DNA from 2 places in the Chromobacterium sp. W521 genome. Region 2 is predicted to be linked to the other one. Evidence: predicted binding sites of a transcription regulator. Region 2 holds the regulator's gene; the other holds the start of a gene.

Region 1 (14,592 bases), on a different contig from region 2:
CGAACGATGGTTGCTGGAGTTGTTCAACACTTTCATCGATACGCTGCGCTCGATTGCTTGGGTTATGTTGTTGTTCTTCCTGTGCGCAATGCTGGCCTATGTGATCATGAAGGCGGTGGAGATGCGTAAAGGCGAGCGGCCTCCCGAAGAATGAAAAAATCCCGACCATGGTCGGGATTTTTCGTTGAAACGGGGCCTGGCTCAGCGGCCGATCTTGATCTGCGACCACAGGCGGTTCAAATCGCGGCGGGATTTCACGTCCAGATCTTTCAGCGCCACGTACTTGCCCTTGGCCGGCTTCAGCATGATCACCGGATTGGCCTTGATCTGCGGTTTGAAGAAAGCTTCGGCCGCTTTGACCGGGTTGGTCGCGCCGATCTGGTTGGAGATTTCGGCGGCGTTCTTGCCATCCAGCATGAAGTTGATGAAGCGGTGGGCTAGGTCCGGCCGCGGAGCATCCTTCAGAATCACCATATTGTCCACCGCCAGGATATTGCCTTCCTTCTGTGGCTGGTAGCCCAGTTTGAACGGTCGTTTGGCGTGCTGCGCGTCCTGTTGCGCTTGGAACAAATCGTTGGAATAGCCGTGGGCCACCCAGATATTGCCTACGGTCAGTTCCTTGATGTAGCTCTGGTTGTTGAAGGCGGCCCAGTAGGGCTTGGCCTTGCGGATCACTTCGGCAGCGGCTTTCCAATCGGCGGGATGGGTGGAATTGGCATCCTTGCCCAGGTAGAGCAGGGCGGCGGACATCAGCTCGCGCTGCGAGTCCAGTACGGTGACCCGGCCCTTGATTTTTGCCAGCACCGCCGGGTCGAAGATCAAGGCCCAGCTGTTGGCCTGCGGCAACACGCCGGCTTTTTGCAACTGGGTTTCGTTGTAGCCGAGCAAGGTCAGCGACACCACGGTGGGCGCTGCCACCTTGTTGCCGGCATCGAACGGCGCGTTCAGCTTCAGGTAGCCTGAATTGAGGTTCTTCCAGTTGGGCAACTGCGCCTTGTTCAGCGGCTGGGTTTTGCCTTGCTTGATCAGAGTGCTGACGGCGAAGGCGGTGGGGAAGACCATATCGTAGCCTTTGGCGCCGGCGGCCAGCTTGGCCAGCATCTCCTCGTTGTCCCCGTAATAGTCCTGCACCAGCCGGCATTTGCACGATTGTTCAAAACGCTTGGCGGTGTCTGCGGATAAGGCGTTGTTCCAGTTATAGATATGGAGTACGTCCTCGGCCATTGCCGAGCCCCAGGTCAGAGCCAGAAGCGCCGAAAGGGCCAGCTTTTTCATACGCGTGAATCCTTTAGTTCAAAGAATGGAATGGAAAAACGAAGACGTAGCGGAGGCGTCGAGGCGCTGCCGCATTCGTTATAAAGCGACCATATTGTCGCGATGGATCAGTTCCGGTTCGATCATATAGCCGAGTGCGGCTTCAATCTCCCGGGTGGGCTTCTGCATGATGGTGCGCGCTTCGCTGGAGCTGTAGTTGACCAGGCCGCGCGCGACTTCCTTGCCTTCTTGATCGACGCAGGCCACCGCCTCGCCGCGGAGAAAATCGCCTTCCACCGCGCAAACGCCGATGGGCAACAAACTGGTGCCGCGCTCCCGCACCGCCTGCGCCGCGCCGGCGTCCAGAACCAGGCGTCCGGATAATTTCAAATGATCGGCCAACCATTGCTTGCGCGCCGCCATGCGGTTGGTGGGCGGCAGCAACTGGGTGCCGATGCCCTCGCCGTCCGCCAAGCGCGGCAGCACCTGATGCTCGCGGCCGCAGGCGATCACCGTGGCCGCGCCGCTGCGCGCCGCGCGCTTGGCGGCGAGAATCTTGGTGATCATGCCGCCGGTGCCCACGCTGGAGCCGGCGCCGCCGGCCATTTCTTCCAAACGTGGCTCGCCGGCAATGGCTTCATGGATGAATCCCGCGTCGGGGTGTTTGCGAGGGTCCGCGCTGTACAGGCCTTGCTGATCAGTGAGAATGATCAGCGCGTCGGCCTCGATCAGATTGGTGACCAGCGCGCCCAGGGTGTCGTTGTCGCCGAAGCGAATTTCATCGGTGACCACGGTGTCGTTTTCATTGATGATGGGCACCGCGTTCAGGTTCAACAGGCTCGTCAACGTGGAGCGGGCGTTCAGATAGCGGGTGCGGTCAGCCAAGTCCTCGTGGGTCAGCAGGATTTGCGCGGTCTGCAAGCCAAAGCCGCGAAAGGCGGTTTCATACGCCTGGCACAGGCCCATCTGGCCCACTGCGGCGGCGGCCTGCAATTCATGCACGCCCTTGGGGCGCACGGTCCAGCCCAGTCGTTGGCAGCCTTCGGCAATCGCGCCGCTGGAAACCAGCACCACCTGTTTGCCGCGCCGTTTCAATTCGGCGATTTCCGCCGCCCAGCGATTGAGCGCCGCCATATCCAGGCCCTTGCCGTCATTGGTGACGAGACTGGAGCCGACTTTGACCACAATCCGGTCCGCGGCGTGAATAACCGAGCGCATCCAAAACTCCATGAGTCAAAACGATAGATGCGGGGGAGTTTACCCGAAAAAGAGCATGTCGGACCGTCTCCGGCGGGGCGGAGATCCGATGGCGGCAAAGCGGCGCCATCATGGTGTCGGCAGCCTGTTGATTACACGGGCTTTGATGTGGACCGCGCAATTCGGCAGGGTCCGCGGCAAGATAAAAGCTTGATCTGAGTCAGAAATGCTCGCTATCGCGGTATTCCATGATTTGGAAAAGCGGAGTCTGCGTGTGTAAACGCGATACCCGGATCAGGCTTTCCCCTTCGCCATCATGTAGGCGGAATTCGCGTAACTGGCTATACGGGCGTCCAGCCATCAACAGCAGTCTGGGCATTCCCGCTGGCGTGGCCAGCAGCAAGGCGAACTGAAAGTGATCGCCGGGATGCGTAATGCTGGGCATGGCCAGCGCGGGCTGGGGCGGCCCGCCGATAAACTCCACCCCGCATTCGATTTCCCGTCCATCCGCGCGAAGCGCAACCCAGCGGGCGATGCCGAGCTTAGCGTTCTCCGGCTGATTTGGCGGGGTGACCAGCAGCAGTTCCCCTGCTCGTAGGGATTGATCCCGCGGTTGGCCGTGCAGTAGCAAGCCGGTATCGCTCTGATTGGATATGGCCAGCAAGCAGGGCGGCGGCGGCGGCCGGTGGCGAGGCGTGTCCTCTTCCGTGGAGATGCCGGGCAACTGCCAGCTCAGATCGTTGCGGTGGAACCAGATGCCAGGCAGTGCCGCGACGATTTCGATGATGGTTTGAGTCTTGAGCCGCGGATGACGGCGACGTTTGGGTTGATGCCATTCTTCCACCAGCAAGGATAGCAACTGCAATTCGTCTACCATCAGGCCTTGCTGGCGATTGTTCTGCGCTTTTTGCAGTGCTTCTCGGCTTTTCTCCAGGATGTCTCTGAGCGGCTCCAGATCTAGCAGAAAGCAGCCGGGGCCCAATTTGCTTGCGGAAATCGGCAGAAAGCGCGGCGGAGAGTCGATTTGTTGATCCACCAGATAGCCATGCACTGGCTGGGTCAAGGCCTCCACCGGAATCAGTTGGGCCTTGGCTGCTAGATCGAAGATCAGCTGTCGCGATAAGGCTTGCTCGGTGGGGGCGAGGCGGTTACTGGGGGTCAGCCCCATCAATAGAATCTGCAAGTAGATGGTATGGATGGAGTCATCGTTGGCCAGGCCTTTGTCTTGCCAGCCGTGGCCGCTGGCGAAGACATGCAACTGGTGGCAGTCGTACCAAAAGTCCGGGGTGATCGGACTATAGCATTGCTGGCTGATGCTCAGTAGCTGGCGCGCCGCCATCATGGTGTAGGCCATCAGCTCGATTTTAGGGTGCTCGCGATCAAGCAGACCGCGTTTGGCAAGGCGGTCGTGCAGAGTCTGTTTGAAAGTGATGAAAATCAGAGCGAACAGCTCGACGCTCAGCAAGGCCAGCTGGCGTACCTTTGGCGTCCCTAAACTGTCGTGTTGGCGAATCTCGTTTTCCAGCAGCGGGTAATAGCGATCCACCGCTTTCAGGTACAACTTCAGGAGCTTGTGGCGCAAATGGCTGTCCAGTGGAACTCGGGACAGGTTTTGCATGGACTGGCTCAATAAGCGTCCGCATTCGGGCAGATCGGTGAAAGGCAGCCGCTCCAGCCATGCCGCTACACTATCCGGTTGAGTATTTATCAGCAGAGGATCCATAGTTTGTTCTGGCAGGGTGGGCGGCGGCATGCAAGGCGATTCACAATGTAAATTGTGCCGTTTCCATGCTATGGGCACTCACCCCGCCATGGCAAGGCGGATCACGGCAAAGCGATGCTTTGGCCGTCGGCGGTGTTGGATGCGCGCGCCAGTTCCTCCAGAGTGGCTTCGGTGGCGGCGATCAGAAAGGCCATCTCCTCCTCGGTGATCGTATAGGGGGGCATGAAATACACGGTGTTGCCGATGGGGCGCAACAGGCAACTACGGCGCAGCATCGCGGCAAAACAGGCTTGGGCGAAGTCGGCGCGGGAAGTGTCGACTTCGAAAGCCCAGATCATGCCCTTGTGGCGGAAGTTCCTGACGTCCGGGCGAGCTTGCAAGCCCGCCATCATCGTATTGAAACGCTGGGCTTTAGCGGCATTAACCGCCAGGACATCCTCCTCCGCGAAGATATCCAGAACCGACAGCGCCGCGGCGCATGCCAGCGCATTGCCGGTATAGCTGTGTGAATGCAAGAAACCGCGAGTGACATCATCGTGGTAGAAGGCCTGATAAATCGGGCTGCTGGTCAACACGCAGGAAAGCGGCAGGAAACCGCCGGTGATGCCTTTGGACAGACAGAGGAAGTCCGGCATGATGTCGGCTTGCTGGTAGGCGAACAGGCTGCCGGTCCGGCCAAAGCCGACGGCGATTTCATCCGCGATCAAGTGTACTTGGTATTGGTCGCACAGTCGGCGTAGCTCGCTCAGATAGAACGGGTCGTACATCGCCATCCCGGCCGCGCCTTGCACCAATGGCTCCACGATGACCGCGGCGACTTCTCCCGCATGCTTGGAGAGCTGGTTTTCCAGCGCCTGGGCCGCTCTGTGTGCTACATCAGCAGCGCTTTCGCCAGGCAGTGCGCGGCGGGCATCAGGTGACGGTGCGCGCAGGCCTGGCCTCAGCAAGCCGGCGTAGGTGCTGGAAAACAAGGGAACATCGGTGACGGCCAGGGCGCCCACGGTTTCACCGTGATAACTGTTTTCCAGGCTGATAAAGCGGGTTTTGCCCGCTTGCCCTTGGTTGCGCCAATAGTGAAAGCTCATCTTGAGCGCAATTTCCGTGGCGCTCGCGCCGTCGGATCCATAAAACACATGGGCCAAGCCGCTGAGCTTGGCCAGACGCTCCGACAACTCCACTACGGGCTGATGCGTAAAACCAGCCAGCATCACGTGCTCCAGCGTGTCGAGCTGATTCTTGATCGCCTGCTTGATACGCGGATGACCATGGCCAAATAAATTGACCCACCAGGAACTGACCCCGTCCAGATAGCGCTTGCCGTCGAAGTCGCTCAACCATACGCCGTCCGCGCTGGCGATAGGGACGATGGGCAAAGCCTCGTGACGCTTCATCTGTGTACAAGGGTGCCATACGGTGTTGAAGCTGCGCTGCAGCCAGGTTTGGTTATCGCTCATCTCTGTTCTATGTATTCAAATCAAGAGTTTGATGCTATCACAGGGAGGGAGAAGGCTGCGGACTGCCCAAAAACGTCACATTCCTACCTGCTGCGCTATTTATGGCTAGCGGAATTAGTAGGAAAGAGAGTGGGGAAGGGGCTGGCATACTTTCTGCATGAACCGCTCTCTATAAAACAAGCCCTGGAGTCGAGTGATGAGGAAGGAGGCTGGTTTTACTTTGATTGAACTAATGATTGTTGTCGCTATTATCGGCATTTTGGCTGCGATTGCGATCCCAGCGTACCAGAACTATGTGATTCGAGCCAAAGTGGCGGAAGGCTTGACCTATGCGGATCAGGCCAAAACCTCGGTCTCAGAATACTATCTGGCTGGCAATACTTGGCCAAGCACTAATGCTAGCGCGGGTTTGCCGAATACTTTGGCAGGAAATTATGTCAGTAATGTGCAGGTTGGAATCAGTAGTGGAGTGAGCACTGTGACTGTGTTGTTTAATAGCAGTGTGGTCTCAGGCCTGACTGTGATCTTTACCCCTGTAGCTAGTGGTGGTACTGTTGCTTGGTCGTGCTCAACCGGTGCGGCTTATGCTCAATATGTGCCTTCGTCTTGTCATTAAATGGAGCATGTAATGCAAAAATCCCAACAAGGTTTTACTCTTATCGAACTGATGATAGTGGTAGCTATCATTGGTATTCTGGCCGCAATTGCCATTCCCGCGTATCAGGATTACACAAAGCGGGCCAGGGTTTCAGAAGGCTTAAGTTTGGCTTCTGCAGCAAAAACAGCAGTTGCTGAATTTTATGCCTCAAATGGCTCTTTTCCGGGATCTAATACATCTGCTGGTCTGCAGGCAACGATCAGTGGTAACTCGGTAACCAATGTGCAAGTTGGTACGAGCGGTGTAATTACGGTTACCTATAGCACCACATTGATTGATGCTAATAAGAATCAATTGACACTGACCCCTGTTGCATCAGGTGGTTCGATTACTTGGACGTGCGGAGCTTCCGGTACTAGTGCACTTAGCCCTCAATGGCTTCCAGCTAACTGCCGTGCCGGCAACTGATACTAAAAAAACTTGCATCAAAGGGGGGGTGCCATTCGGCACCCTTTTTGCTATGGATAAAAACATAAAATTGCTTTCATTTTTTTTGACAGCATTGGCGATCTCTTTACCGTTCATGAGCTGGTTGCGTTATGCGCCACTGCCTGATTGGGTGTCAGATGCTTCTGCATTTGCATTGCTTGGTTTGGCCATGCTCTGCTTATGTTTTTTAAAATTGGAAAAAGTATACGTTTCCTGGCTTGAATTGGTTTTGTTAGTTGTTGCTATAGTGATGTTGCAATCAGTTTTCTATAGTCAGCTTGCTATTGTTTTTGTTGGTTTGGTTTTGTTTGTTGTGTTGCTGCGGAGCTGTTTGAAGTCGTCTGATATTAATTCTTTGATTGAGGTGCTAGCTAAGGTTGTTGTTGTATTCGCGCTGCTGCAATCTTTTGTTGGTATTTTTCAGGCGTTAAGGATGGGGCAGTATTTTTATGGGTTTATTGTTTATAGTCCAAGCTCTTTAGAGGTGGTTGGAAATGTTGCGCAGCGGAATCAGTATGCGCATTTCCTTTTTTGGGGGGTTCTGTCAGCTTGTTATTTGTATGCGATAGGTCGCATGCGATACAGATTCGTTTTACTTTTTTTGCTGCCAGTGATTTTGGCAATTTCTTGGTCTGGAGCTCGTTTGCCCTTGGCTTATATGTTGTTGACCTTGATGTTGGTGTGGTACTGGTATCGAAGCTTGGCGGATTATGGAAAAGGCCGTAGTGAGGTAAAGTCGTTTGCTTGGGCTGTAGTGGGGGCGGCGCTATTGATGTTTTGCTTTCAACTTTTGAATAGCGAGATTATGCTGCTACTAAGTAAAGTAGGCCTCCCTATTAATGTTGTTAGCGGCTCAGATCGTATCATGGATGGTGGCTTGGGGGCACGGAGGCGGATTGAGTGGACAAAAGCGTGGCTGGTTTTTATGGGGCATCCATGGTTTGGCGTTGGATGGGGAGGGTTTGCTGCAGAGACGGTAAAGATGGAATGGTTTTCCGGTTTGCCTAAACAACCAGAGAGCTCGCTTTTTACTCATAGTCATAACCTGTTTTTCCAGTTGCTGGCTGAGACCGGTTTATTTGGGACTGTTCCTGTAGCGTTGGGTTTATGTCATCTGTTTTTTAGATTGTTGAAGAAGGTGAAGAAGGATAAAGAAAGTCTTTGGTTGTGTTGTGTTTTTGTGGTGATTTTAGTGCATAGCATGTTTGAGTATCCCATGTGGTATATGCCTTTTTTAATTATGTTTATTTTGATTTGTGCTTTGGTGAAAGGTGGTGAGTGGAGTGTTTCGCTTCGCCCTAGGTTTGTGAAAGGATTGTCATTTTTATTTGGAGTGGGTTTTTTGTTATATTTTCTAGTGGGATTAAATTATTTTTGGACGATTGTTCAATATAGTGCTCCGTCATTAAATGAAAAAGATAATGTTGTTCGATTGGAGGGTCTGTCAAATATTGGAAGGAATCCATTCTGGGCAAGAGATGTGGATATGGCATTGGCTAATTATATGGTGCCTACAAGTGAAAAACTGGATATAAAACTTGCTCATTTTGAAATGCTGGCCCGTTACCGTCCATACCCTAATGTGCTACTCAAGTTGGCGATATTGCGGGCTCTGGGTGGCGACGAGGTGGGGGCGAATAAATCATTAAAGATGGCAATCGCTAATTATCCAGACTATGTGAATGGTTTTGTAGGTATGTTAGCCTCTCAAAATAGTCCCCAAGTTGTCCCTCTGAGACAGCTGGCTATGGTTGCTGCTCAAGCATACGCCCAACACCCTCCTCATAGTGAGGCCGCGCAGTTGGCTGCAGTGATGACCGTGACCGCCCCCGTTACACGCAAACCGCTGTTTTGACCGCCAGGATACGGTTTGTTTGAGCGCGTGCTTGCGGTATCCTGCGTCCTCCATCTAGCAAACGACAGCCGTAATATGAGCGCTCAAAGATTTTCCACATACGTGGCGATGCTGGCTCTATGCCTCATCGCCATCCTGCCTTTCGCCTCGCGCATTCACTATGTGCCGTTGCCGCAGTGGTTTGGCGAAATCAATGTGGTCTGGCTGCTGCTGGCGGCGGCGGTTTTCTTGTTGCCCAGCGGGGGATTGTTCCGGCGCATGCCGCGCAGCGCCTGGTGGTGTCTGGGCATGGGGCTGCTCTGGGCAGGGCAGCCGTTTTGGGTGGATGCGCTGTTCCCAGGGATGAATTACGCCACCGCCTTGGCCTGGCTGGCTGCCGCTTTGCTTGCGGCTGTCACCGTGTCTTTGCGCGAGGAAATGGGGGAGCGGCCGTTTGCGGTTTGGTTGGCTTGGGCCTTGATCATTGGCGGCTTGGTGCAGGCGGCGATAGGCGTGGCTCAGCTGACGGGTTACGCCGCGGAGCTGGGCTTGTTCTACGATGGCTCTCACCCCACCAGCAATATCTTTGGTCATATCGGCCAACGCAATCAATACGCACATTATTTGATGTGGTCGGTGGTGGCTGGGGTGTACTTGTATGCAGCTGACCGGCTGCCACGCTGGGGCTTGGCTATTCTCGTGCTTGGCCTGGCTTTGATGCTGGGGTGGGCGGGTTCGCGCACCATTCTGTTGTACCTGGTGGCCCTGTCCGGGCTGGCGGCGCTCTGGCATTGGCGCATCGGCAGTGCGGAATCACGCCGGATGCTGTGGGCGATGTGGCTGTCTTGTCTGGTAGTGTTGGCGATGCAGTTCGCCCTGCCTTGGTTCAATCAGTTGATTTCCTGGCTGACGCATGAAAACTTGCAAAACACTTCCGGTCTCGCCCGCTTGGCGGCTAACGGCGACGATATGGGGTCGCGGCGCTTCGCTGAAATGCATAAAGCATGGCTGAGCTTCCAGTCGCATCCGCTGACGGGGGTGGGTTGGTCGCAGTTTGCCGCGGAGAGTGTGCGTTTGCAGCCGCTGCCACAATTTGCCGCATCCGGTTTCAACAGCGGTTTGTTTACCAACTCCCATAACCTGATCCTGCAATTGCTGGCCGAGATGGGGGGCGTGGCGACTTTGCTGATCGTCGGCGGCTTTGTCTGGGTGCTGTGGCCGTTCTTTGGTCGTCGCGCCACCCTGGAAGGGGTGTTGGCCTTGGGCTGCTTGGCGGTGACCCTGACGCACAGCATGCTTGAGTATCCACTGTGGTATTACTACTTCCTGGCGATGCTGGTGATCTTCGCCGCTATGGCGCCGCGGGGTGATCGTCAGCTGGCTTGGCCGCTGCGTCTGCCATTGTTCGCGGCGCTGGTTTGGGTGGGTTGGTTGTCAATCAGTAGTCTGTCGATGTTCTGGGAGCTGGTGGGCCTTTATACGCCGACTAATGATGCCAAGCGCGATGCTGCGAGAATGGAGCGGCTGATCGAGATCGCCGACACTAAACCGTTATTCGCCTACCACGCACTTTACACCGTGGATGACTACTTGAAAGTTGGGCCGGAGCAGCTAGAGAGTAAATTGGCGCTGGAGAACCGGCTAACCGCATTCCGTCCCTATCCGGAAGTGATGTTGAAACGCGCGCAGCTAGAGGTGTTGGCCGGAAAACAAGCTAAGGCGGAGCAGACCCTGCAGACGACGCTGGCCTCTTTTCCGACTTACGCCGGTGTGTTCCTGAATACCCTGGATGACGATAGGGCGGAATGGGAACCTCTGCGCGTGGTGGCTCGCGCAGCTTACGCCAAGTTGCCGGCCAAGTACCAGACCATGCCCGAATAAGCCCCTTCGATGATGGGACACAAAAAAACCACAGGCCTTTGCCTGTGGTTTTTTATTGAGCGGGGAAGGGTTCAGCCTTCGATCACCACGCCCTGACTGAGCGCGGTCTTCATCTTGCCCAGTGCCTTGGCCTCAATCTGACGGATACGCTCAGCGGATACGCCGAATTCGGCTGCCAGCTCATGCAGCGTGGAGCCGCTGTCGTCGGCTAGCCAGCGCGCTTCAACGATGCGGCGGCTGCGCGGGTCCAGAGTGGCCAAGGCCTGCTGCAGGCCTTCGGTCTGCAGATGGTCGAACGCGCGGCGTTCAAGCTCGCGGGTTGGCTCATTGTGATGGTCCGCCAGCCAGTCGATCGGCGCGTAGCCGTCGTCGTCATTGTCGTCAGCCAGCAAGGCGACGTCCTGGCCGCTCATACGGGTTTCCATTTCGCGGACTTCTTCCGGCTTGACGCCTAGATCGGCTGCGATTTGGCGGGCCTCGTTTTCCGACAGCGCGGAGAAACTGCTCTTCATGCTGCGCAAATTAAAGAACAACTTACGCTGAGGCTTGGTGGTGGCAATGCGCACCAAACGCCAGTTGCGCAGGATGAATTCGTGAATCTCGGCCTTGATCCAGTGCACGGCAAAAGAGAACAGGCGCACGCCGCGATCGGGTTCGAAGCGCTTGACGGCCTTCATCAGGCCAATATTGCCTTCTTGAATCAAGTCGGCTTGCGGCAAACCGTAACCGGAGTAGCCGCGGGAAATTGATACCACCACGCGCAGGTGCGAGAGCACCAGCTGGCGCGCGGCTTCCAGGTCGTTTTGCTCCTGAAAGCGCGTTGCAAGCTCGTTTTCCTGCTCAGGCGTCAGCATGGGTACGCTGTTAACAGCTTGGATGTATTGCTCCAGGCTGCCGCTGGTGGACGGGACGGGCAAAGCAAATGTTGTGGTCATCTGTATAACTACCTCCTTGGGTAGTGATATGTTAGCACTCGTATATGGAGAGTGCTAGCAATGAAAGGTTCCAGCGTCAATGATTTTTCCTATCGGCTCGATAGTAACGCAGCCGATGCGCCGACGCTCTCTGCTCTGATTAACAGTTGTTGCGCTGCTTACATGCGCTGGCAAGCGGCCGCGTTTCATTTGGGTTCTATCTTGCGTAGATGATGGTCGGAAGCGAGGCGGGCACCCAGCATCGCCAGTAGGGCGGAGACGGCGACGGCGACGGCCAGTTCGACCGGGCTCAGATTGCGCAGCTCCACCCGTTCGCCGTACAACTGGGCGAATTCGCGAATCGCCGGGTTGGCGACCGAGGTCAACCAGCCTGTCAGCGCCCAAGCGGCCAAGCCAGCCAGGATGCCTTGCCACATCGCGTGGTACATGAAAGGGCGGCGGATGAAACTGTCCGGCGCGCCTATCAATTTAGAGACCTCGATTTCGTCCTGCCGCGCCAGGATCTGCATGCGGATTGCGTTATTGGTCACCAGCACCAGCGCCAGTCCCAGGGCGATGCCCATGAACCAGGTCAGATGCTTGCCCATTTCCACCATGCCGTACAGGCGTTTTGCCCAGTCTGCGTCGAACTGCGCTTGTTCCACCATGGGCAGGCCGGACAGTTCCTTTTGCAGCATCTCCAGTTCGCGGGGCTCCAGCGCCTTTGGCGTGACGACGAAGGCGTCCGGCAGCGGGTTGCTGTCCAGGCCATCGGCCAAACCCGGCAGGCCGTTGCGTTTCTCCATGTCCGCCAGCGCCTTGTTCTTGCTGACGAAGCTGTAGCTCTTGACCTTGGGGTGATGGGTCAAGGTGGAAGTGACCGCGGCGAGATCCGCTTCTTCCGATGACTGCTCCATGAACAAGGTGATTTGCGGCGTGGCGCTCAAGCGGCCCACCCAGTCCTGCACGCTGCTGACGGTCAAATAAAGCGAGAGCGGCAAGGCCAGCGCCAGCGACAGCATCAGCAAGGTCAAAAAGCTGCCGAAAGGTTGGCGCAAAATTTTGATCAGCGCTTGCTTGGCGCTTTGCCAGTTCAGATAGAGATAATGTTTCATGCGGCAAATTGTCCTTCCCGCAGGCGAATGATTCGGCGGCCGTAGTCTTCCATCAGGGTTTCATCGTGAGCGGAGATGAGCACCGTGACGCCCACCTGGTGGAAGGATTTGAACAATTCCATGATGTCCAGCGCATAAGCGCGATCCAGATTGGCCGAGGGTTCGTCGGCCAGCAGGATGCTGGGGCGGTGCACCACGGCTCGGGCGATGCACAGGCGCTGTTGTTCTCCGCCTGACAGACGGATCGGCATGCTCTTTTCCTTGCCGAGCAAACCAACCTTGTCCAGCGCTGCGCGCACGCGCTTGGCTGCGTCGCGGCGGTCAAAGCCGATAATGTCCAAGGGCAGCATCACATTGTCGAACACGCTGCGATCGAACAGGATCTTGTGATCCTGGAAGACAAGGCCGATGTGTTGGCGCACGTAGGGAATCTGGCTGGAGCGCAGCTTGGACAGATTCTGGCCGTTGACCACCACGCCGCCCGCAGTGGCGCGCTCTATGCCGGCGATGAGCTTGAGCAAGGTGGATTTGCCTGCGCCGGAGTGACCGGCGAGAAAGACCATCTCACCGGTATCAATGTTGAAAGACAGGTTTTTCAGAGCTTCGTTGCCACCTGGGTAGCGCTTGGTGACCTGGTCGAACTGGATCATTATTCTGTTCCCGCGTTAGCTGGTGACGGCAAGAGTGAGAGCTTGCAATGGCTGATGCGTTCAGTCGAACAGCGCGTCGATGTAGTCCTTGGCCTTGAACGGCCGCAGGTCGTCTATGCTTTCGCCCACGCCGACAAAGCGCAGCGGAACGGGGCGTTGCTTGGCGATGGCCGCGATTACGCCGCCCTTGGCGGTGCCGTCCAGCTTGCTCAAGATTAGCCCGGTCAGGCCGAGGGCGTCGTCAAAAGTCTTGACCTGAGTGATGGCGTTCTGGCCGATATTGGCGTCCAGAACCAGGATGATTTCATGCGGCGCGTCTGGCAAAGCCTTTTGGATTACCCGCTTCACCTTCTTGATCTCTTCCATGAGGTGCAGTTGGGTGGGCAGGCGGCCCGCGGTATCTGCCAGCACGATGTCGATGCCGCGGGCGACCGCGGCTTGAATCGCGTCGTAGCAAACGGCGGCGGAGTCGCCCCCTTGCTGGGCGATCACGGTGACGTTGTTGCGCTCGCCCCAGGCCATCAGCTGTTCGCGCGCGGCGGCGCGGAAGGTGTCGCCGGCAGCCAGCAACACGCTCTTGCCCTGGCTTTGGTAGTACTTGGCCAGCTTACCTATCGATGTAGTCTTGCCGGCGCCGTTGACGCCGGCCATCATGATGACGAAGGGTTTCTTGCCGCTAACGTCCAGCGGTTTTTCCAGTGGCGAGATCAAATCGCTGAGCGACCCTTTTAATGCGTCTTTCAGTTCAGAAGCATCCTTCAGCCCTTTCAGCGAAACACGCTCGCGCACGTCGTCGAGCAGGTGCTGCGTGGCGTCCACCCCCATGTCGGCGGTGAGCAGAATGGTTTCCAGTTCCTCGTACAACTCTTCGTCGATCTTGCCGCCGCCAAACAGACCAGCCAGGGATTTCCCCAGCTTGTCGCGGGTTTTTGACAGGCCGGCTTTCAGGCGTTCCGCCCAGCTCATTTTTTTCAGAGAAACCTGAGGGGGCTCGGGCGGCGTATCGGCGCGCGTCGAGGCTGGGACGGCTTCGGCGGGTGCTGCCGAGGAGTGCTGCGGCTCGGGCGCGCGTGTTTCCGGTTGTTGGATGGCAGGGGCGGCCACTTCGGGCGGGATGATGGTTTGAGCGTCGGCCGCAGGCTCCGTTTGGACTGTTGTCGGGGGCGTGGGCTCGGACTGGGGTTTTCTTTTGAAGAAGCTAAACATGCGTTAAGGCCGGCAGAATTCGGTAAATGGCTAAATTGTATCCTCAAATGGAGATGCGTACCCAATTGTTGCAGCGCAGAGGCGGGTGGGGCTATGGGATCGTTGAAATCTATATATAAGGGATAGATGGTTTTTTGTGGCGCGAGGTGCGACAGATAGCGGCCGGTTTGCGCGACAATGAGGCGCAATGACGCGGATCGGGTTACACTCAGCCCCTTGTTTTTTGAGCTTGGAATTATGAGTCAGTCGCGTAACACGGTCAGAATCATAGGTGGCG
Region 2 (14,592 bases):
CGAAGATCAGCATGCCGTACAGGCCGGAGCCGACGCCGCCGAACACCACCTCGCCCAGTTGCATCAGGAAGGTGGGCATCAGGCCGCCTATCGGGGTCAAGGAATCGTGCATGGCGTTGACCGCGCCGCAGGAGGCGGAGGTGGTCACCGCGATGAACAAGGAGGTGTCGATGATGCCGAAACGAGCTTCCTTGCCTTCCATATTGCCGCCGGCCTGCAGATGGCTGGCCTGCTGGTCTATGCCAAGGGCGCTGAACTGCGGCACGCCGGCTTGCTCGGCGCCGGTTTCCACCACCACCGCGCAGGCGAACATCACCGTCATCGCGGCGATGATGGCCCAGCCCTGGCGTTGGTCGCCCACCATCCGGCCGAACATGAAGCACAGCGCGGCCGGGATCAGGAAGATGGCCAGGCTTTGCAAGAAGTTGGTCAGCGGAGTGGGGTTTTCGAACGGATGCGCGGAGTTGGCGTTGAAGAAGCCGCCGCCATTGGTGCCCAGCAGCTTGATCGCCTCCTGCGAGGCCACCGGCCCCATAGGCAGCGTCTGTTTCTGCGTGCTGGCGTCCACCATCACCGGCTTGCCGTCGGCGCCATTGACCGCATTGCCCTGGGCATCGGTCTTGGGCTGCTGGTAATGGGTGGTCTCCACCGTCTGCACGTCTTTATAGGCGGACAGGTTCTGGATCATGCCCTGCTGGCTGAACACCAGCGCGAACACGAAGGACAGCGGCAGCAGCACGTAGAGAGTGAAGCGGGTGACGTCCACCCAGAAGTTGCCGATCTTGGCCGAGCTGTGACGGGCGAAGCCGCGCACCAGCGCCAGCACCACCGCCGCGCCGGTGGCGGCGGACAGGAAGTTCTGCACCGTCAGGCCCAGCATCTGCACCAGATAGCCCATGGTGGATTCGCCGCCATAGCCTTGCCAGTTGGTGTTGGTGATGAAGGAAATCGCGGTGTTGAACGCGGAGTCCGGCGCCACCGCGCCCATGCCCTGGGGGTTGAAAGGCAGCCAGCCCTGCACGCGTTGCAACAGGTACAGCGCCAGCGCGCCCAGCACGTTGAACAAGAGCAGCGCCACGGCATAGCCGCGCCAGCCCATGTCTTCGTCCTGCTTGACGCCGGCCAGCCGGTAGAAACCGCGCTCCAGCGGCGCGAACAGGCGCAGGGGGCCGACGTTGTCGCCCTGCATCACACGGGCGATATAGGCGCCCAGGGGCCAGGCCAGCGCCAGCAGCACCAGCAGGAACAAGCCCAGCTGCAAGGGTGCGGCCGAGCCGATGAAATTGGCGAACATGATTAAAAATTCTCCGGCTTAAGCAGTGCGTAGATCAGATAGCCAAGCAGGCCCAGCGCGATCAGCGCGCTAAGCAGATACCAGACGCTCATTTCTTTTCTCCCAGGTGTTGGCAGCCGACGACAAAGCCGTAGCTCAGCGCGCCAAACAGCAGGACGAGTCCCAGATAGACGGCATCCATCATGAAAATCTCCATTCGAATCAGTAATGAGAAGGTACGCAAGCGCACGTCAAAAACCCGACAAAACCCCATGGTAGCCGATAAAAATCGTATAAAAATGTTTGAAAAACTGGCCTTTATTTCATTTCAAGCCAGATTTGGGCGGGAAAACGGATTTTTTTTATACGCGGGGATGAGTCTAGGGAGCGCACACGGCTTGCTGGCAGTGGCCTGGCGGGGGTGGTAGCGGGGAAAGAGGAAAAACAGTAAAGCTGCGGCGCAGAACAGATGCAGCGCCGCGGCTCGCAAGCGAGTAGGGCTGCGGCCTGGCGTCAGGCTGGGTCGCTAGCCGTCATGAGGCGGAAATCCGCCGGGCGGGTGTTCAGAACAGGTCGTCGCAGCGGTCGGCCAGGAACCGGGCATCGTCCCGATCATGTGCGCGTTGGCGCACTTTCTGCTGGCGCGACCTCTCAGCATCACTCAACTGAGGCTTTGCAACCGCATAGAGAAAACTCTCGTGCTGGTCTCTAGCCTGCTTTCTGCGAACACTCAGAGGAATACGGGAAGTCATCATCCTTGCACCTCTCGGTCACGTACTTGTGTGAGGCCAGGGCAAACCCTGACCCTTTGACATTGACGCTATTTTGAAGATTTGTAAAGCCCTGCTGGTTACGGTTAGAAGCAAAAGTTGCGTTTGCTTGCCGTCTCCGCCTTTTCACGCTACCGGCGCGATGTTACCGCAGCATGATTCGGAGGGCGGTTGAAGCAAGTCTTTGAGGTAAATCACTTTTCGAATAATGTTGTTTCAAAACGGTATAAATCGTTATATGAAACTGGCGTAGCATCCCGCTATCGAATGGCGCGGCCAAGGAGCGGGTTTTATGGAGTGGGGGTATGCGATCGCAGGGCTGGCGGTGGGCTTTATTGTCGGATTGACCGGTGTGGGCGGCGGCTCTTTGATGACGCCTATCTTGCTGTGGTTCGGCATTTCTCCGGCCACCGCGGTTGGCACTGATCTATTGTACGCGGCCCTGACCAAGATGGGCGGGGTGACGGTGCATCACCGGCAGGGCCATGTTGATTGGCGCATCGCAGGTTGGCTGACAGTCGGCAGCGTGCCGGCGGCCTTGCTGGTGCTGGCGGGCCTGTCTTATCTGCATCTGCCGGAGAAGATGCTGGACACTCTGTTCAAGCTGGTGTTGGGCGCGGCGCTGTTGCTGACCGCCGCCGCCATCCTGGGCAAGCCCTTGCTGCTGCGCTGGCTGGGCCGCTCCGGCGCGGCGGAGTTGTCGTTCGAGCCGCGGGTCGGGCTGACCGTGGCCACCGGCGTGGTGCTGGGCGTCTTGGTGACGCTTAGTTCCATCGGCGCCGGCGCTCTGGGCACGCTGGCTTTGTTCCTGCTGTATCCGGCCTTGCCGACTTCGCGGCTGGTGGGCACGGAAATCGCTCACGCGGTGCCGCTGACCCTGGTGGCGGGCTTGGGGCATGCCGGGCTTGGAAATGTCGATTTCTCGCTGCTGTTTAATCTGTTGGCGGGCTCTTTGCCCGGCATCTGGCTGGGCAGCAAGCTGACGCGGCAGTTGGCGGAGGGCTGGCTGCGGCCGGCGCTGGCGGTGATGTTGGCGGTGATAGGGGGCAAGCTGGTGTTTTGAGCCGCGGCGCGGCTTCACGGTAACTGGGCGGCTCGGGCCGCCTTTTTTCATGTCCGCGCACAAAAAAACGCCCTGGTCGGAGAGGCGAGCAGGGCTGAAATGCAAACAACAAAAGGAGAAGCCAAAATTAAAGCCTCTTAATATTAGGGTTTCGTAATTCTTGCGCCCTTGATTTGGAACAAGAAAGCCGCGTCCGCCGGCTACAATTGTTTTTCCAGAATGATGCGCAGATCGGCAATGCCTGTCGGGTAAGGCTCTTCCGCGATGATGCGATAGCCCAGCGCCTGATAAAAGCGCAGATTGGCCGGCATGCTGGCGCGGGTGGCCAACTGGATGCGGATGAGACCTTGTTGTTTCAGGAGGGCTTCGCTGTGCAGCATCAGGCGCTTGCCCAGACCTTGGCCCTGCCAGTCCGGGTGGGTGCACACGCGTTTGCATTCCACCGCGGCGGCGTTCAGCGGCGCGGTGATGAGGCAGGCCAAGGGCGTATCCTGCCGGCTGGCGATGTAGACTTGTCCCCCTGCGTCCAGCCGCTGGCGCAAGCTGTCTTCGGTCTCGTCCAGCGCGGTGGGACGGCTGGGCAAACGCGCGACCAGCGGTTGGAAAGCGAGGGCGATCAAGGTCAGTACGGCGGGCAGTTCGTCGGCGCGCGCCGCGCGCAGTTCCAGCGTGTCGAGCAAGTTCATGGCGGTTTCCGCTGCGTTGTCCCGCTACAGCATGCGCGCGGTTTGGCCCATTTGGCAAAAGGCGGGCAAAAAAAAGACCGCTTGCGCGGTCTTTTGTCGTAGCGTGGCGTGCGGCTTATAGTTTGCCGGCCACCCAGGCTTGCACGCCGGCCAAGGCCGCGGCCAGGTTTTCCGGCTGAGTGCCGCCGGCTTGGGCCATGTCCGGACGGCCGCCGCCCTTGCCGCCCACTTGCTGGGCGACAAAGTTGACCAGTTCGCCGGCCTTCAGCTTGGCGGTCAGATCGGCGGTGACGCCGGCCACCAGCGCCACTTTGCCGTCGCCCTTGGCGGCCAGCACGATGGCGGCGGAGCCCAGCTTATCCTTCAGCTTGTCCAGCGTTTCGCGCAAGGCGGTGTTGTCCGCGCCCGGCAGTTCCACCGCCAGCACTTTGACGCCGTTGACGTCGGCTGCGCCGTCGGCCAGGCTGTCGCCGGCGGAGGCGGCCAATTGGCCCTTGAGCTTGGCCAGCTCTTTTTCCAGGTTCTTGACGTTGTCCTGCAGGCTGCCGATCTTGACGGCCACCTCGTCCAGCGTTTGCGCTTTCAGCGCGCCGGCGGCTTCTTTTAGCAAGGCGTCCTGAGCCTGGATGTGGGCGATGGCGCCTTCGCCGGTGACGGCTTCAATACGGCGCACGCCGGCGGCAACGCCGCTTTCCGCCACAATCTTGAACAGGCCGATGTCGCCGGTGCGTTGCACGTGGGTGCCGCCGCACAGTTCGGCGGAGAAGTCGCCCATGGTCAGCACGCGCACTTCATCGCCGTATTTTTCGCCGAAAAGCATCATCGCGCCGGACTTCTGCGCGGCTTCCATGCTCATCACTTCGGCCTTGACCGGCAGGTTGTGGCTGATCACGCGGTTGACCACGCGCTCCAGCTCGGCGATTTGCTCGGCGCTGACCGGTTCGCCGTGGGCGAAGTCGAAGCGGGTGCGCTCCGGATTCACCAGCGAGCCCTTCTGCGCGACATGGTCGCCCAGCACGTGGCGCAGCGCCGCGTGCAAGAGGTGGGTGGCGGAGTGATTGCGGGCGCTGGAGGCGCGCGCGTGCAGGTCTATGGTGGCGGTCACGCTGTCGCCCACGGCCAGGCGGCCGCGAGCCAGTTTGCCCTTGTGGCCGAATACCGCGGCTTGAATTTTCTGGGTGTCGTTGACGTCGAACAGCGCGCCGATGCCGCCTTGCAGCGAAATCTCGCCGACGTCGCCGACCTGGCCGCCGCCTTCTGCGTAGAACGGAGTGTTGTCCAGCACCACGATGCCTTCTTCGCCGGCCTCCAGCGAGGAGACGGCCTCGGTGCCCTTGAACAGCGCCAATACCTTGGCGTCGGTGCTGGCGGATTCATAGCCGTGGAAGCAGGTGTCCGAGCCGCTGTAGCTGACCTTGCCGGTCATCTTGAAGCTGGAGCCTGCGCGGCCGCGCTCGCGTTGCGCTTCCATCGCGCGCTCGAAGCCTTCCAGGTCGGCGTGGATGTTGCGTTCGCGGCAGATGTCGGCGGTCAGGTCCACCGGGAAGCCGAAGGTATCGTAGAGCTTGAAGATGGTGTCGCCGTCAAGCTCGGTCTTGCCGCCTTCCAGGGCGGAGTCGACCAGACCCATGCCGATTTCCAGCGTTTCGGCGAACTTGATTTCCTCTGCGCGCAGCGCGTCTTCGATATGCGCCTGCTTTTCGCGCAGTTCCGGATAGGCGTCGCCCATCTCGGCCACCAGATCGGCGACGATCTTGTGGAAGAACAGGCCTTTCTGGCCCAGCTTGTAGCCGTGGCGGATGGCGCGGCGGGCGATGCGGCGCAGCACGTAGCCGCGGCCTTCGTTGGACGGCAGGATGCCGTCGGCGACCATGAAGCAACAGGCGCGGATGTGGTCGGCGATCACTTTCAGCGACGGCACGTCCTGGCTGTAGGCAACGCCGGTTTCGCGCGCGGCGGCGCGCACCAGGCAGGCCAGCGCGTCGGTCTCGTAGTTGGACTTGACGTGTTGCAGCACGGTGGACAGCCGTTCCAGGCCCATGCCGGTGTCTACCGACGGCTTGGGCAGAGGATGCAGGGTGCCGGACTCGTCGCGGTTGAACTGCATGAACACGTTGTTCCAGATCTCCATGAAGCGGTCGCCGTCTTCGTCCGGGCTGCCCGGAGGGCCGCCGGCCACGCTCGGGCCGTGGTCGTAGAAGATCTCGGTGCAGGGGCCGCAGGGGCCGGTGTCGCCCATGGTCCAGAAGTTGTCGGAAGCGTACGGCGCGCCCTTGTTGTCGCCGATGCGGATGATCTTGTCGGCCGGCAGGCCCACGCTCTTGTGCCAGATGTCGTAGGCTTCGTCGTCGGAGGCGTAGACGGTGACCAGCAGCTTGTCCTTGGGCAGGTTCAGCCATTGCTCGCCGGTGAGGAATTCCCAGGCGAAGGTGATCGCGTCTTGCTTGAAGTAGTCGCCGAAGCTGAAGTTGCCCAGCATTTCGAAGAAGGTATGGTGGCGCGCGGTGTAGCCGACGTTTTCCAGGTCGTTGTGCTTGCCGCCCGCGCGCAGGCATTTCTGGCTGGTGGTGGCGCGGGTGTAATCGCGCTTTTCAAAGCCCAGGAATACGTCCTTGAACTGAACCATGCCGGCGACGGTGAACATCAGCGTGGGGTCGTTGCCGGGAATCAGGCTGCTGGAAGGCACCACCTGATGGTTTTTGCCGGCAAAGAAATCCAGGAATTTCTGGCGAATTTCAGAGGTTTTCATGTTTGATTTCGTAAGATTGCGAATTCTGGGCCGCTTTGGGGGCTCAAGCCCAGAGCGGCGCGGACAGCTGATTGTGTCAAGCCGCGCCCGCGCTGGCAAGGGTTTCGGCGCGGCGCTTGAGCGCCTGGTTCATTAATTCGAAACCCTTGCGGGCATCGGCCAGCAGCGCCTGGCCGAACAAGGGCAGCAAGAGGCCGCTGAAAGTTTCGCCGTGATGCAGCCGGGTGCCGCCGTCCGCCAGCGCTTCCAGGCGGAAACTATGGCGGCCGTCCAGCAGGCCCGGCAGCAGCGCGCGTCCTAGCCACGCCAGTTCATCCGTCGTTTGCAAGACTTCCAGCCGCGGGCGGAAGGTCAGGCGCGGCCGGCCGGGCGGGTGAATGCTGACCACCAGGCGCGAACCTATCTGTTGGCGGCCGTGCAGGCCGACGATGAAGGGGTTCCACTCCGGGTAGGCGGCCCAGTCGCACAGCACGCGCCAGACCGCGGACGGCGCAGCGTCGATGTCGATATGGGTGGCGATGCTGCGCGTTTGCATGCTTAGTCCTCGTCGGCGGGAAAGTCGTCGTCGTCGACGCCGCTGAGCACCTTGCCGATCACCGACATCGGGAAGCCGCGTCCGGCCAGAAAGCGGATCTGGCGCGCGCGTTCCTGCGGCGTGGCCGGCAGGTGGCCAAACTTCTTCAGCCACTGCGCCTGGGCGGCGGCAAGGTCGTCGCGGTCTTGCAGCGCGTCGCGGATCAGCTCGGCATCCACGCCGCGCTGGCGCATTTCCTGCTGCAGGCGGCGGCTGCCGTAGCGTTGCCCCTTGCTGTCGGCGAACTGTTGGGCGAAACGTTGATCGGACTGCCAGCTGCGTTCGGCCAGCTCGTCCAGCAGCGCGGTCAGTTGTTCCGGGCTTTCCGCAAATGGAGCGAGCCGCCGCTCCAGTTCCCGCCGCGTGTATTCGCGGCGGGACAGGAGGTCGACGGCTCGCGCCCTCAGGCTTTTTTCCATTCAGGGAATCAGGCGTCGAGCGCGTCGTCCGCGAACTCTTCGTCCGGTTGGCCTTCAGTGATTTCCACTTTGATGCCCACCGCGTCGCGGATCTTGCGTTCCACTTCGGCCGCGATTTCCGGGTTGGCCTTCAGCCATTCGCGGGTGTTGTCCTTGCCCTGGCCGATCTTCTGGCCGTTGTAGGCGTACCAGGCGCCGGATTTATCGATGAAGCCGTGCTTGACGCCCAGTTCGATGATTTCGCCCTGGCGGGAGATGCCCTCGCCGTACAGGATTTCGAAATCGGCCTGGCGGAACGGCGGCGATACTTTGTTCTTCACCACTTTGACGCGGGTATCGTTGCCGATCACTTCCTCGCCCTTCTTGATGCCGCCGGTGCGGCGGATGTCCAGGCGCACGGAGGCGTAGAACTTCAGCGCGTTGCCGCCGGTGGTGGTTTCCGGGTTGCCGAACATCACGCCGATCTTCATGCGGATCTGGTTGATGAAGATCACCAGGGTGTTGGTGCGCTTGATGTTGCCGGTCAGCTTGCGCAGCGCCTGGCTCATCAGGCGGGCTTGCAGGCCCACGTGGCTATCGCCCATCTCGCCTTCGATTTCAGCCTTGGGCACCAAGGCGGCCACCGAGTCGATCACGATCAGATCGACGCCGCTGGAGCGCACCAGCATGTCGCAGATTTCCAGCGCCTGCTCGCCGGTGTCCGGCTGCGAGATCAGCAGGTCGTCGACCTTGACGCCCAGCTTTTGCGCATATTGCGGGTCCAGCGCGTTTTCCGCGTCGATGTAGGCGCAGGTGCCGCCCAATTTTTGCATCTCGGCCACCGCTTGCAGACACAGGGTGGTTTTACCGGACGACTCCGGGCCGTAGATTTCCACCACGCGGCCGCGCGGCAGGCCGCCGACGCCAAGCGCCAAGTCCAGACTCAGCGAGCCGGTGGAGACTACCTGCAAGTTTTCGTTGATCTGGTTGTCGCTCATGCGCATGATCGAACCCTTGCCAAATTGCTTTTCAATTTGGGCAAGGGCCGCGGCCAACGCTTTGCTCTTGTCTTCGGATGCCATGCTGTCTCCAGTGTGGGGGCGCTAAACAAAATGAATGGTCGGCTAGCGGCGGCCCGTGTCCATGGCGGCGGGAAAAACCCGATGCCGGACAGGGGTTTGCGCGGCGCCGGCGGGGCTGCCCCGCCGCGCTCGCGCTTGCCGCGCCGATAGTCGAAAAGATGTCGTCGATTATCTCATAAAGCCTTGGTCAACGGCAGAGCCGCTTGCCGGCGATACCGTCCTTCGGAACGGGAAACCGCGATCTCGCTTGAAAAAGTTGTGATTGCGACCACTTTTACAAGTGTCCACCCTGTGTACAATGAAGCCATCATGATGAACGAACGCGCGCAACACCTGCTCAAGGTTCTGATCGAACGCTATATCGTCGACGGCCAGCCGGTGGGGTCCAAAACCCTGTCAATGCTGCCCGGCGTCGAACTGTCGTCCGCGTCCATCCGCAACGTGCTGGCGGAACTGGAGGCGATGGGGCTGATCGCGGCCCCGCATACCTCGGCGGGCAGGGTGCCCACCGCGCGCGGCTACCGCGTGTTCGTCGATCGTCTGCTCACCATCCAGCCCTTGGAAGAGGCGGCGCTGCACGAGTTGGAGCTGAATTTGCAGCCGGACAGCCCGCAGCGCGTCGCCCAGTCCGCGTCCTCGCTGTTGTCCGAACTGACTCATTTCGCCGGCGTGATCGTCACGCCGCAGCGTTCCGACATCGCTTTCCGCCAGATTGAATTCCTGCGGCTGTCCGAGCGGCGCGTGCTGATGATATTGGTGACGCTGGACGGCGACGTGCAGAACCACTTGCTGACGACTGAGCGCGACTACACGCCGTCGGAGCTGATAGAGGCCGGCAATTTCATCAATCAGCATTACGCCGGTCAGGGGTTGGGCAGCATCGCCAGCCGGGTGGCGGACGAGTTGCGTCAGTTGCAGGGCGACATCGCCGAGTTGATGTCGGCGGCGATCCGCCTGGGGCAGAGTTCGATGACCGCCAGCAGCGCCGCGGTGGTGGTGGCCGGCGGCAGCCGCTTGCTGGAGGTGAGCGACCTGTCCGAGGACTTGTCGCGGTTGCGCCAGTTGTTCAGCGTGTTCGAACGCAAGACCGAGCTGCTCAAGCTGCTGAATCAAGGGCGGGAAGCCCAGGGCGTGAACATTTTCATCGGCGAGGAGTCAGGCGTTGTGACGCTGGACGAATGCTCGGTGGTGACGGCGCCTTACCGGATCAACGGGCAGGTGGTCGGCGCGTTGGGCGTGGTCGGCCCCACTCGGATGGCTTACGAGCGGGTGATACCCATTGTCGACATTACCGCGCGCTTGGTGTCCAGCGCCTTGTCGTTCCGGGTCTAAGAACCTGTTTACGATCTGCCGCGCTGCGGCGATACAGCGTTAAAAACAAGTTCAAAATGCTCATGTACCACTTGGCCATTCTGCTTTTTCGGTCGTTTTCGCCTTGTCTCGCTCTTGCTCGCGAGCTCGTAAACAGGCTCTAACGCCAGGAGCCGGCCGCTCGGTGGCTTTTAGTTTTCGCGCCGTGCTCTTTTGAAAGAAGCGCGGCTAAGTCAAAAACGCTTATTCAGAAACCAGCCCATGAAATCTCTGCTTAAACTGGCCCCGTTGGCGGCCCTGTTCTCCTTCCAGCTGGCACAGGCCGACGCGGCTTTCCTGGCGCGTCCGGACGTTCAGCGCTACATCGACGAGCAAGTGGCAGGCGGCCAGTTCAACCGCCCGGAGCTGGAGGCTGTATTCGCCAACGTCGAACTCAAGCCCAACATCATCAAGATACTGGATAAGCCGTCCACCTCGCGGCCCTGGTATCAGTTCCGCAATTCCACGGTGGGAGAAAAGACCATCGCAGACGGCGTGGCGTTCTGGCGCGCCAACGCCGCCGCGCTGACGCGCGCCGAGCAGCAGTATGGCGTGGCGCCGGAGCTCATCGTCGCCATTCTGGGCGTGGAGTCCCATTACGGCCGCAACACCGGATCTTTCCGCTTGGTGGACGCCTTGTCCACCATAGGCTTCGATTACCCGCGCCGCGCCGAATTCTTCCGCAAGGAGCTGACCGAATTCCTGCTGCTGGCCAAGGAGGAGGGCAAGGACCCGCTGACGCTGAAGGGCTCTTACGCCGGGGCGATGGGCTGGCCGCAGTTCATGCCGTCCAGCTTCCGAAAATGGGCGGTGGATTTCGACGGCAGCGGTCACCGCGACATCTGGAGCGATCCGGACGACGTGATCGGCAGCGTGGCCAATTACTTCCAGCGCCACGGCTGGCGCCACGGCGACGACGTCATCCTGCCGGCCAGCGTCCAGCCGGGGCCACAGGTCGATCAGCTGATCGCCGACAAGTTCAATCTGCATTACACCGTGGGCGAGTTGAAGAAAATGGGCGTGACGCCGCAGTCGCCGGTGGCCGACGACGTGCCGGCGGTGCTGGTGCCGCTGGAAACGGCGCCCGGCGTGACCGAATACTGGCTGGGCCTCAACAACTTCTTCGTGATTACCCGCTACAACCGCAGCACGCTGTACGCCAAGGCAGTGCAGGAAATCGCGGATCAGCTGCGCCAGCGCTACCTGGCGGGCCAGGCCGCCGCCCAGCCGTGACGCCGCGCGCCGCCCGCCGCGGCGGCGCGAAACCTGTCGCCACGCGCGGCAATTGCCATTAAAATCCGCCCCCATGAGCTATCAAGTCCTTGCCCGTAAGTGGCGTCCCAAGCGCTTTGCCGATCTGGTCGGCCAGGAGCACGTGGTGCGCGCCTTGACCAACGCCCTCAAAGAACAGCGTCTGCATCACGCTTATCTGCTGACGGGGACGCGCGGGGTGGGCAAGACCACCATCGCCCGGATTCTGGCCAAGAGCCTCAATTGCGAAACCGGCACCACCGCGGAGCCTTGCGGCGAATGCTCGGCCTGTCGTCAGATCGACACCGGCCGCTTTGTCGATTTGCTGGAGATCGACGCCGCGTCCAACACCGGCATCGACAATATCCGCGAAGTGCTGGAAAACGCTCAGTACGCGCCAACTTCCGGCCGCTTCAAGGTCTACATCATCGACGAAGTGCACATGCTGTCCAAGAGCGCCTTCAATGCGATGCTGAAGACGCTGGAGGAGCCGCCGGCCCACGTCAAATTCATCTTGGCCACCACCGACCCGCAGAAGGTGCCGGTGACGGTGTTGAGCCGTTGTTTGCAGTTCTCGCTGCGCAATATGACGCCGCAGCAAGTGGCCGGCCATCTGGCCCATATGTTGGATGTGGAAGGCATCGCCTACGAAGCGCCGGCGCTTGCCCTGCTGGGCCGCGCGGCCGCCGGCTCCATGCGCGACGCGCAGTCGCTGCTGGACCAAGCCATCGCCTACGGTCTGGGCGACGTGAAGGAAGACGGCGTGCGCGCGATGCTGGGCGCGGTGGACCGCCGTTACCTGTTTGCCTTGCTGCAGGCGTTGGCGGCCGGCGACGGCCCGCAGCTGATGGCGCAAGCCGACAGCCTGGCCGAGCGCGGCGTCAGCTTTGAAGGCGCGTTGAGCGAATTGGCGGTCTTGTTGCAGCAGTTGGCGCTGATGCAGACCGTGCCGCAGGCGATCGCCCAGGACGAGCCGGAACGCGACGCGTTGCAGGCGCTGGCGGACGCCATCTCGCCGCAGGACGTGCAGCTGTATTACCAGATCGCCATTCATGGCCGCAAAGACTTGGCGCTGGCGCCGGACGAGCACGCCGGTTTCAATATGACCCTGCTGCGCATGCTGGCCTTCCACCCGGCCAACACGCAGCCGGAGTCCGCGCCGTCGCGGCCTGCCGCCGTCGCGTCTACGCGGCCGCAACAGCCGCCAGCGCAGTCGGCCCCGGCCGCGCCTGGGGGGATTTCGCCAGCCGCGCGCGCTTTGCAGGCCGCCGGCCTGAGTTCGCCGGCGCCGCGTCAGTCCGCGCCGCCCCCGGCACAGGAAAGCGCCCCGGCGGCGGAACCCGAACCCGAGCCTGCCGCGCCGGAAGCCAGGCCGGCTCCGCAAGCCGCGCCGCAAGCTGCTCCGGCCCGCCCGGTCGCGCCGCCGGCCAAGCCGGAAGCCGCGGATGACGAGGACGATGATAGCGACGGCGACGTCAGCCCCGACGATGTGCCTTGGGATCAGGGCGCCGCGGCGGACGAGGAGATGCCGTCCTATCTGCAGCAAGAGCCGGAGGAAGCGGTCGATTATCAGTTTGACGGCGACTGGCAGGCCTTGGTGACCGAATTGGGCGCCAAGCTGGGCGCGGCGCGCATGCTGGCCCATAATGCGGTATTGAAGGACTGGAGCCAGGATCGCCTGGCGCTGGCGGTGCCGGAGAGCTTCCGCCACATGACCAGCCGCGATTATCAGGACAAGCTCAAGTTAGCGCTGAGCGAACGCTTCGGCCGGCCGGTGGAATTGGCCGTGACGGTGGAGGAGCTGGGCCTGGAAACGCCGGCGATGAAAGACGCTCGCCATCGGCAGGAGCAGTTGAACATCGCGCGCGAGAATATGAAAAACGATCCGGTGGTGCAGCAAATGGTGCGCGAATTCGACGCGACGCTGCTCATCGAAACCATTCAACCCGTGAAGGAGTGAAACGATTATGTTTGGCAAAGGTGGCATCGCCGGCCTGATGAAGCAGGCCCAGCAAATGCAGGACAATATGAAAAAGGCGCAGGAAGAACTGGCCAAGGTGGAAGTGGAGGGCCAATCCGGCGCCGGCATGGTCAAGGTGGTGATGACCTGCTCTCACGACGTCAAGCGCGTCAGCCTGGACGACAGCCTGCTGGACGACGCCAAGGAAGACAAGGAAATGCTGGAAGACCTGATCGCCGCCGCGTTCAACGACGCGGTGCGCAAGGTGGAAGCCACCACCCAGGAAAAGATGTCCGGTTTTTCCGCGGGTCTGAACCTGCCGGCCGGCATGAAGCTGCCGTTCTGATCGCGACGATTTCGGCATCCGGATGGCTCGGCGCGCGCCGGGCCATTTTTGCGTTGATCCCGGGGTAGCCATGCGCCGATTCGCCCATTTCACCGTGCGCAGCCGGCTGAGCGTGAATGCCGACAGGGTGTGGGCGCACGCCACCCGCGCCGCAGGCGTCAACGACGAATTGTGGCCCTGGCTCCACATGCGCTTGCCGGGCAAGGCCCTGCCTGCCGGGTTGACGGCTCCGGCGCAAATCGGACGTTGCTGGATTCTGCTGTTTGGCCTGCTGCCGGTGGAATACGATGACTTGGGGCTGACGCGGCTGGAACCGGGCGCCTTCGACGAGCGTTCGACCATGCTGACCCAGCGGCGCTGGCTGCACCGGCGGCGGGTGCGCGCCTTGCCCGATGGCTGCGAAGTAGTGGATCGCGTCGGCTTCGCGCCGCGCGCCCCCTGGCTTTTGACACTGCATTACGGCATTTTCCGTCTGGTCTTTGCCTGGCGGCATGCGCGTTTGCGCCGCCGTTTTTACCGATTGTGAAAGCGATGAAGAACCCTCCCGCTCTAGATCACCTGATCTCCGCTCTGAAAGTGTTGCCGGGCGTCGGCCCCAAAACCGCGCAGCGCATGGCCTTCCATCTGCTGCAACGCGACAAGAAGGGCGCGGACAAGCTGGCGCGCGCGCTGGACCGGGCCTTGACTCAGCTGACCCACTGCGAGCGTTGCAATACTTTCAGCGAAACGCCGCTGTGTCCGATCTGCGCCGACGAGGAGCGCCGTCAGGATTTGCTGTGCGTGGTGGAGATGCCGGCGGATCTGCTGACGCTGGAACAGGCCAAGTGCTTCGATGGCTTGTATTTCGTGTTGATGGGCCGCATCTCGCCGCTGGACAATGTCGGCCCGCGAGACATCAATCTGGACAAGCTGCTGGTGAGGGCGGCGGACAGCGCGGTGCAGGAGGTGATCATCGCCACCAATTTCACCGCGGAAGGCGAGGTTACCGCGCATATGATCGCCGAGCTGCTGAAGGAGCGTGGCCTGAAGGTGACGCGCATCGCGCGCGGCATGCCGGTGGGCGGCGAACTGGAATACGTCGATCTGGGCA

The links. The regulator HrcA, encoded in region 2, represses chaperone genes, less so after heat shock. The targets are predictions, from matches to a motif close to ATTAGCACTCGNNNNNNNCGAGTGCTAAT.
Region 1: a site for HrcA is predicted at 11,396-11,424, ahead of rpoH (RNA polymerase sigma factor RpoH). Genes of this name have one in related genera too.

The regions. Positions count from the first base shown of each region.
Region 1 covers NZ_JBRBAF010000010.1:224,909-239,500, forward strand. The annotation lists gene ACUXV1_RS17390 (hypothetical protein) at 1-154, shown strand, start outside; gene ACUXV1_RS17395 (ABC transporter substrate-binding protein) at 202-1,275, opposite strand; gene proB (glutamate 5-kinase) at 1,354-2,472, opposite strand; gene ACUXV1_RS17405 (hypothetical protein) at 2,672-4,174, opposite strand; gene ACUXV1_RS17410 (adenosylmethionine--8-amino-7-oxononanoate transaminase) at 4,276-5,628, opposite strand; gene ACUXV1_RS17415 (pilin) at 5,825-6,244, shown strand; gene ACUXV1_RS17420 (pilin) at 6,257-6,694, shown strand; gene ACUXV1_RS17425 (Wzy polymerase domain-containing protein) at 6,645-8,570, shown strand; gene ACUXV1_RS17430 (Wzy polymerase domain-containing protein) at 8,646-10,430, shown strand; gene rpoH (RNA polymerase sigma factor RpoH) at 10,502-11,365, opposite strand; gene ftsX (permease-like cell division protein FtsX) at 11,551-12,459, opposite strand; gene ftsE (cell division ATP-binding protein FtsE) at 12,456-13,109, opposite strand; gene ftsY (signal recognition particle-docking protein FtsY) at 13,170-14,315, opposite strand; gene rsmD (16S rRNA (guanine(966)-N(2))-methyltransferase RsmD) at 14,553-14,592, shown strand, end outside.
Region 2 covers NZ_JBRBAF010000006.1:148,299-162,890, forward strand. The annotation lists gene kdpA (potassium-transporting ATPase subunit KdpA) at 1-1,294, opposite strand, end outside; gene kdpF (K(+)-transporting ATPase subunit F) at 1,297-1,386, opposite strand; gene ACUXV1_RS11085 (hypothetical protein) at 1,477-1,701, shown strand; gene ACUXV1_RS11090 (sulfite exporter TauE/SafE family protein) at 2,336-3,106, shown strand; gene ACUXV1_RS11095 (GNAT family N-acetyltransferase) at 3,307-3,792, opposite strand; gene alaS (alanine--tRNA ligase) at 3,908-6,541, opposite strand; gene ACUXV1_RS11105 (SRPBCC domain-containing protein) at 6,618-7,076, opposite strand; gene recX (recombination regulator RecX) at 7,079-7,534, opposite strand; gene recA (recombinase RecA) at 7,543-8,595, opposite strand; gene hrcA (heat-inducible transcriptional repressor HrcA) at 8,905-9,927, shown strand; gene mltB (lytic murein transglycosylase B) at 10,168-11,178, shown strand; gene dnaX (DNA polymerase III subunit gamma/tau) at 11,252-13,156, shown strand; gene ACUXV1_RS11135 (YbaB/EbfC family nucleoid-associated protein) at 13,164-13,502, shown strand; gene ACUXV1_RS11140 (hypothetical protein) at 13,573-14,028, shown strand; gene recR (recombination mediator RecR) at 14,034-14,592, shown strand, end outside.